Cupriavidus taiwanensis LMG 19424: one gene and its partner. The main gene of each other region encodes a partner of the protein of the gene in region 2 in a complex. Links are inferred from orthologs where the notes say so. Each region holds a gene or a part of one and is shown on either strand. Other genes may lie near its edges.

What was found. Proteins that work in one complex are often made in the same cells at the same time.
Region 1: the proteins of eno (region 2) and RALTA_RS10105 are in contact, whole or in part, in a solved structure (PDB 2FYM), measured with the Escherichia coli proteins. The link is inferred for Cupriavidus taiwanensis LMG 19424 from one-to-one orthologs.

The regions. Positions count from the first base shown.
Region 1 is NC_010528.1:2,200,455-2,204,633, reverse strand. Bases 148-3,758 are described here. They hold RALTA_RS10105 (Rne/Rng family ribonuclease), read right to left. Parts: upstream 3,444-3,758; coding sequence 348-3,443; downstream 148-347. Also shown: GTP 3',8-cyclase MoaA, read right to left, coding at 1-121. UniProt on the Escherichia coli protein: Endoribonuclease that plays a central role in RNA processing and decay. Required for the maturation of 5S and 16S rRNAs and the majority of tRNAs. Also involved in the degradation of most mRNAs.
Region 2 is NC_010528.1:1,199,848-1,203,280, reverse strand. The notes cover bases 569-3,433. They hold eno (phosphopyruvate hydratase), read right to left. Parts: upstream 2,714-3,433; coding sequence 1,424-2,713; downstream 569-1,423. Other genes in these bases: kdsA (3-deoxy-8-phosphooctulonate synthase), read right to left, coding at 3,213-3,433; RALTA_RS05575 (DUF1330 domain-containing protein), read right to left, coding at 2,829-3,122; ftsB (cell division protein FtsB), read right to left, coding at 914-1,255; RALTA_RS05590 (hypothetical protein), read left to right, coding at 569-856. Also shown: Hsp33 family molecular chaperone HslO, read left to right, coding at 1-278; more of RALTA_RS05590, read left to right, coding at 434-568. UniProt on the Escherichia coli protein: Catalyzes the reversible conversion of 2-phosphoglycerate (2-PG) into phosphoenolpyruvate (PEP). It is essential for the degradation of carbohydrates via glycolysis.

The DNA of each region.
Region 1 (4,179 bases), 1.0 Mb from region 2 along the record:
GCCGGCCGCGGCGGTCGGCCACCAGGCCGGTCGGCGCAACCAGGTTGCCGGGAATGCTGGGCGTCATCGAGCGGTAGCGATGGTCGCGCAGGTCGAAAATCGGGATGACGGATTCGGTCATGGCCTGTGGGTGGCACGGCGTCCGGGGAGCGGGACGGCCACGCATAAAGCGATGTGGCGCGGGCGCTCGGGGGGCCGGATGCGTTCTGCTGCCATTCTAGCCGAGGCGGGGGCGGGGCATCCGCATCCAGCGGTGACGGCGAGGATTCACCGGGTGCGCCGCCGATGAAAAAAGGGGACGGCGTGGCCGTCCCCTTCTTGCCTTGGCTGCAGCGCAGCGGCGTCGCTTACTGCTGCGATGCCATCTGCACTTCGCGGCTGCCGGTCTCCACCAGGATCATCGGACCCTGGGGCAGCGGGGGCAGCGGCTTGCGCTCGCGCGGCACGCGCGGGGCGGGCACGATGCGGGCGGCGGCTTCCTGCGCCGAGCGCAGCTTGTCGCTGTCGGTATGGACCCATTGCAGGCCGGCGCTGGCCAGCATCGGCTCCAGGTTTTCCAGCACCGCCGGCGCGGCGGCGGCCGGTGCCGGTGCCGCGGGCTCGGCCGCCGGAGCGGCTTCCGCCTGCGGCGCCAGCACGGGCGCCTGTGCCGGTGCCGGGGCTGCGGCCGGCACGACCGGCGCGGCGGTCTCGACCGCCGCGCTGATGGCCGGCTCGGCGATGGCTTCGGCGGCAACGGCTTCGGTCACCGCCACGGCCACCGGAGCGACAGTCTCGGCGGCTGGCGCGGCCACCGGCTCGGCCACCGGAGCGGCTTCGGCCGCCGGAGCCGGCGTCACGTCTGCCGGCACGGCGATGCGGATGGCTTCGACGGCTTCCGCCGCGACCGGCGCGGCCACGGCCGCTTGCGGCGCGGGCTCGGCGGTCACGCCGGCTTCGACGCTGGCCGGGGCGAAGCCTTCGGCCGCGGCGCCTTCACCTTCACCTTCACCCGATGCGCCCTGCACCGACTCGTCGCGTTCGCGGCGATAGCGGTTGCGGCCACGGCGGTTGCGGCGGCGGCGTTCCTCGCCTTCGGCAGTCTCGGCAGCGGCTTCGGCACCTTCCGGCAGCTCGGCACGCGGCTGGGTCTCTTCGGTCACGGCCTGGGGCAGCACGCCCAGGGCCTGGGCGGCAGCGATGGCTTCCGGCTGCGGCGCTTCACCGGCTTCGGCTTCGCGCAGTTCGCTGCGCTCGCGCTGGCGTTCGCGCTGGCGCTCGCGGCGTTCCTGGTTGCGGTCGCGGCGGCCTTCCTGGCGTGCTTCGGCGCGTTCACCCTGGGCGCGCTCGGCTGGCACGGCCTCGGCCTGGCGGGCTACCGCCGGCGTGGCCTGGCCTTCACCTTGCTGGCGCGGCTGGCGGCCCGGGCGTTCGCCACGGCCTTCGCGCTGCTCGCCACGCTCACCGGCCTGGCGGTCGCCACGCTCGGCGCGTTCGGTGCGTTCGCCGCGCTCGGCACGTTCACCGCGCTGGCCACGGCCCTGGCGCTCGCCACGTTCGGTGCGCTCGCCACGCTCGCCGCGTTCGGCGCGCTCGCCACGCTGGCCGCGCCCTTCGCCACGCGGACCGCGCTCACGGCGGCCCTCGGCGCTGCGGGTTTCCGCGGCGGCGGCGGGCTTGGCCGGCTCCACCACCGGCGGGGTGGCCGGGCGGGCACCGAACAGGCCCTTCAGCCAGGCGATAAAGCCACCGGCTTCCACGGGCTTGGTGGCCGGCACGGGCGGGGCCACGGGCGCGGCTTCCGGACGCGGGGCGCGCTCGGGGCGCGGCACCGAGACCGGGGCAGGCTGTTCCGGCGTGATGCCCTTGACCGCGGCTTCCTGGCGCGGCTTGGCTTCTTCCTTGCGGCGGCTGCTGTAGCTGGTGTCGGCTTCCAGTTCCTTGGCGGCAGCCTCGGCCATCTTGTAGCTGGCGGTGCTGTCTTCCAGGCGCGGGTCGTCGTGGCGCAGGCGCTCCAGCTTGTAGTGCGGCGTTTCCAGGTGCTTGTTGGGAATCAGCAGCACGTTGACCTTGAAGCGCAGCTCGATCAGGTTGATTTCCTGGCGCTTCTCGTTCAGCAGGAAGGCAGCGACCTCCACCGGCACCTGGCAGTGGATGGCGGCGGTGTTTTCCTTCATCGCCTCTTCCTGGATGATGCGCAGCACCTGCAGGGCGGACGATTCGGTATCGCGGATATGGCCGGTGCCATTGCAGCGCGGGCAAGTGATGTGCGAGCCCTCCGACAGCGACGGGCGCAGGCGCTGGCGCGACAGCTCCATCAGGCCGAAGCGGCTGATCTTGCCCATCTGTACGCGCGCGCGGTCGTGGCGCAGCGCGTCCTTCAGGCGCGTTTCCACGTCCTTCTGGGCCTTGCCCGACTCCATGTCGATGAAGTCGATCACGATCAGGCCGCCCAGGTCGCGCAGGCGCAGCTGGCGGGCGATCTCGTCGGCGGCCTCGAGGTTCGTGCGCAGCGCGGTTTCCTCGATGTCGGCGCCCTTGGTGGCGCGCGCCGAGTTGACGTCCACGGAGACCAGTGCCTCGGTGTGGTCGATCACGATGGCGCCGCCCGACGGCAGCATGACCATGCGCGAGTAGGCGGATTCGATCTGGTGCTCGATCTGGAAACGCGAGAAGAGGGGCACGTCGTCCCGGTACTTCTTCACGCGGTTCATGTTGTCGGGCATCACCACGCTCATGAAGGCGCGGGCCTGTTCGTAGATCTCGTCGGTGTCGATCAGGATCTCGCCGATATCCGGCTGGAAGTAGTCGCGGATCGCGCGGATCACCAGGCTGGATTCGAGGTAGATCAGCAGCGGGGCCTTGTTGTCGCCGGCGGCGCCGTCGATGGCCTTCCACAGTTGCAGCAGGTAGTTCAGGTCCCACTGCAGTTCCTCGGCCGAGCGGCCGATGCCCGCGGTCCGGGCGATGATGCTCATGCCTTCCGGCACGGTCAGCTGCGCCATGGTCTCGCGCAGTTCCTGGCGGTCTTCGCCCTCGATGCGGCGCGACACGCCGCCGCCGCGCGGGTTGTTCGGCATCAGCACCAGGTAGCGGCCGGCCAGCGAGATGAAGGTGGTCAGGGCCGCGCCCTTGTTGCCGCGCTCTTCCTTCTCGACCTGGACGATCAGTTCCTGGCCTTCATGCAGGGCATCCTGGATGCGCGCGTTGCGCACGTCGATGCCTTCCTTGAAGAAGGCGCGCGCGACTTCCTTGAACGGCAGGAAGCCGTGGCGCTCTTCGCCGTAGTTGACGAAGCAGGCTTCCAGCGAGGGTTCGATACGGGTGATGACACCCTTGTAGATGTTGCCCTTGCGCTGTTCGCGCCCGGCAGTCTCGATGTCGATGTCGATCAGCTTCTGACCGTCGACGATGGCGACGCGCAATTCCTCCTGTTGCGTCGCGTTGAACAGCATGCGTTTCATCGCAATACCTCACTCCAGTGTCGCGGGTGGCACCGTCTGGGCGGTGTCCGCGGCGATCCATGGAGCACGCGAGGGAGCGAGCGAGGCGCGAGAATTGCCGGAAAGCGCCGCTGCGCAGGACATGCGGGCGGCTGGGCGCGGGTGAAAGAGAGCGATGACGTCGGGGTAACGACCGCAGGGCAGGAGAGAACGCCGGAGGCTGCTCTTGCGCAGACATCCGGCGCATTCCCGTGCCGGAGGCGATGCTGGGCGCCGGCGCAACCAGCACCGGCGGCATCGCGGCCGGCCGCGGAAGGCCTAGACGCGTCAAAGAGCAAATTTTTCGGACACGGCAAGGTTGCCGTTGCTGCCTGACTTCTCCTGGCGGGCGCACCTACTACTTCTTGGAGTTCTGCGACCGGGCGCCGGTAACTTCCAGTCAGGCGGCAGGTCAACCTGCCGGCCGGCACCGTTTCCCGGTGCGGGCGGGACTTCTCTCACCGAAGCGGATGCCGGCTGCGGCATCCGCCTTTAAATTCTGTTTTACCTGAACACTCAGTTCCCACGTCACCGCCTGCCGTGCCGAAGCCTCCTTTGGGCGACTTCCTGCATGCCGGCGGCACCGTGCGTGCTGCTTTTGCTGCCATTTGCCCGTCTGGCGCTTGGCGTAACGCGAATTGCGGGAGACGGGCGGGGTCGGCGGCAACCCCAAGTGTAGAATGCGAAAAATCGAAGAAAACTCGAAGATCCATCGCTT
Region 2 (3,433 bases):
GCCTGTTCTGGGAAGACCTGCAGGACACCGGCCTGCGGGTGTTTGAGCCGCTGACGCCGCATTTTTACTGCAGTTGCTCGCGCCCGAAGGTGGCCGGCATGCTGCAGTCGCTGGGCCAGGCCGAGATCGAAAGCATCATCGCCGAGCGCGGCCATGTCGAGATCCATTGCGACTTCTGCGGCCAGCGCTATGAGTTCGATCCGGTCGACTGCGCCCAGCTGTTCTCGCCCACGCCGGTCGCCACCGGCGCTGGCGCCGGCGCCAGCCAGCACCACTGATCCGGCCTCGGGCAGCGCCTGCGTGCGCTGCCGCACCGAGCGGGCGATGCGCGCCAGCCGGCGGGCGGCGCCGCGGAAACATCGGCCTTGCCGCCGGGTCCAACGGCTGTACGATGGCAGCATGCAGCTGCCGGTCAGCGAGCCTGAGAACCGCCATGTCCGCCCGAGCCAACCTTCCCCTGCCTGACTTCGCATTCCGTGCCTGTCATCCGCGGCGCGGCGTCGCGGCCTGCGCCGCGCTCGGCGCGCTGCTGCTGGCTGCCGGTTGCGTGCAGATCCCGCGCGATGCCAATGGCTCGCCGCCTACCGCGCGGCTGGCACCCAACGCGATACCGCCGGCGCCGCTGAGCGCCGAAGACAGGCAGAAACTCGACGAGCTGAACCAGCAGGTGCTGCGCGACCAGGCCGCCGCGATCGCGCTGGACCAGCAGGCCGCGGCCGCGCGCGCGGCCTATGCCTATCCCAACACCAGCTGGAACCTGTTTTACGGCGGATGGGGTGGCGGCCACTGGGGCGGCGGCGTCAGCGTCGGCATGCCCGGCTGGGGCTGGGGCGGCTATCCGTACGGCTGGTGGTGAGGCGGTGAGGGACTGCGGCGGGCTTGAAGCCAGCCGCCGGCAGTCACGGTGAACGGCTCAGTGGCCGCCCCGGCCGGCGACTGAATTCGGCGGCGGCGGCAACGGCGGCGTGGCGCTGACCTTGGGCGCCGGCGCGACGAACTGCACGAAGACCTCGCCTTCGCGCACCATGCCCAGCTCATAGCGGGCGCGCTCCTCGATGGCGCCGGTGCCGTCCTGCAGGTCGGCCACTTCCCCTTCCAGCTTGGCGTTGCGCAGCTTGAGCGTCTGGTTGCGGGCGCCCTGCTCGGTCAGCTGGCGGTTCAGATCCCATACGCGCAGCCAGCCGCCCTTGCCTAGCCAGAGTGGATACTGGATGGCAAGCAGCAGCACGAACAACAGCAGGGAAATCAGGCGCATGAAAAGTGGCGGACAGGAATTTCCGCACAATGATCTGCGAACTCCGCCCGGAAGGCAATTGCCAGGCAGATTTCGATACAAAAACGGCGGCGGCCGGGAAGTCCCGGCCGCCGCCATCCCATTCACCCGCAGCCGCTCCCGCTGGCGCGGGAACGACGCGGCAAACCGTCAGCGCAGGTTGTAGAACGCGCCCTTGCCCGGGTAGCTGGCGATATCGCCCAGGTCTTCCTCGATACGCAGCAGCTGGTTGTACTTGGCCATGCGGTCCGAGCGCGACAGCGAGCCGGTCTTGATCTGGCCGGCGTTGGTGCCCACGGCAATGTCGGCGATGGTGCTGTCCTCGGTCTCGCCCGAGCGGTGCGAGATCACGGCGGTGTAACCGGCGCGCTTGGCCATCTCGATGGCGGCAAAGGTCTCGGTCAGGGTGCCGATCTGGTTGATCTTGATCAGGATCGAGTTGCCGATGCCCTTCTCGATGCCTTCCTTCAGGATCTTGGTGTTGGTGACGAACAGGTCGTCGCCCACCAGCTGCACGCGCTTGCCCAGCTTGTCGGTCAGCGTCTTCCAGCCATCCCAGTCGCCTTCGGCCATGCCGTCCTCGATCGACACGATCGGGAACTTGTCGCACAGGTTGGCCAGGTAGTCGGCGAACTGTGTCGAGCTCAGCTTCAGGCCTTCGCCTTCCAGCTGGTACACGCCTTCGGCCTCGTGGTAGAACTCGCTGGCGGCGCAGTCCAGCGCCAGCAGCACGTCCTCGCCAGCGCGGTAGCCGGCCTTCTCGATGGCCTGCACGATGGTGTTCAGGCACTCTTCATTCGAAGAGAAGTTCGGGGCAAAGCCGCCTTCGTCGCCCACCGCGGTGGACATGCCCTTGTCGGCCAGGATCTTCTTCAGCGCGTGGAAGATCTCGGCGCCGCAGCGCAGGGCTTCGCGGAAGCTGGTCTGCGACACCGGCATGACCATGAATTCCTGGATGTCCAGGCTGTTGTTGGCGTGCGCGCCGCCGTTGACGATGTTCATCATCGGCACCGGCAGTTGCATTGCGCCCGAGCCGCCGAAGTAGCGGTACAGCGGCAAGCCGGCTTCCTCGGCCGCGGCCTTGGCCACCGCCATCGACACCGCCAGCATGGCGTTGGCGCCCAGGCGGCCCTTGTTCTCGGTACCGTCGAGGTCGATCAGGGTGCGGTCCAGGAAGGCCTGCTCGGAGGCGTCCAGGCCCATGATGGCTTCGGAGATCTCGGTGTTGATATGCTCGACCGCCTTCAGCACGCCCTTGCCCAGGTAGCGGCCCTTGTCGCCGTCGCGCAGCTCGATGGCTTCGCGCGAACCGGTCGACGCGCCCGACGGCACCGCGGCGCGGCCCATCACGCCGGATTCCAGCAGCACGTCGCACTCGACGGTGGGATTGCCGCGCGAGTCGAGAACCTCGCGACCGATGATATCTACGATTGCACTCATGAATTCCTCTCTGACTGTTGATTCTTGCTGCTGATCACTTCAACCTGCGCGCGTGTCAGGCGCATGTCATGCGCGCAGGCGATGCGCGCATGACGGCTGCCTGGCGCCAGCCGGCTCAGGCGGCGCCTTCGACCACGATCATGTTCATCTTCGCCGCGTGCTCGCGCGACTTGCGCGCGGCGCGGTAGGCCTCGCCATCGTGGAAGGCCTTGGCGTCGTCATAGCTGGGGAATTTCAGCACCACCACGCGCGTCGGTGCCCATTCGCCCTCCAGCGGCTCGGTCCGGCCGCCGCGCACCAGCACCTCGGCGCCATGGATCTGCATGGCCCGGCTCGAAAGCACCTTGTATTCCTCGTACTGCTGGGGGTCGGTCACGTCGACGTAGGCGATGATAAAGCCCGCGGCCATGGAGAATCTCCCGATTTTTTGTATTGTCTTTCGATATGGTTTGTCACTGCCGGCATCCGTGGCCGGCGCGGCGGCGACAAACGGGCGGGCTCAGGCGCAGGCCGGCCAGCCGAAGTTGTCTTCCAGGAAGCCGGCGCGCTTGACCAGCGTGTCGAGCTCCTTGAGCACGGTCAGCAGTTCCTTCATGCGCGACAGCGGCACCGCGTTGGGGCCGTCGGACATGGCCTTGCTCGGGTCCGGATGCGTTTCCATGAACAGGCCCGCCACGCCGGTGGCGACCGCGGCGCGCGACAGCACCGGCACGAACTCGC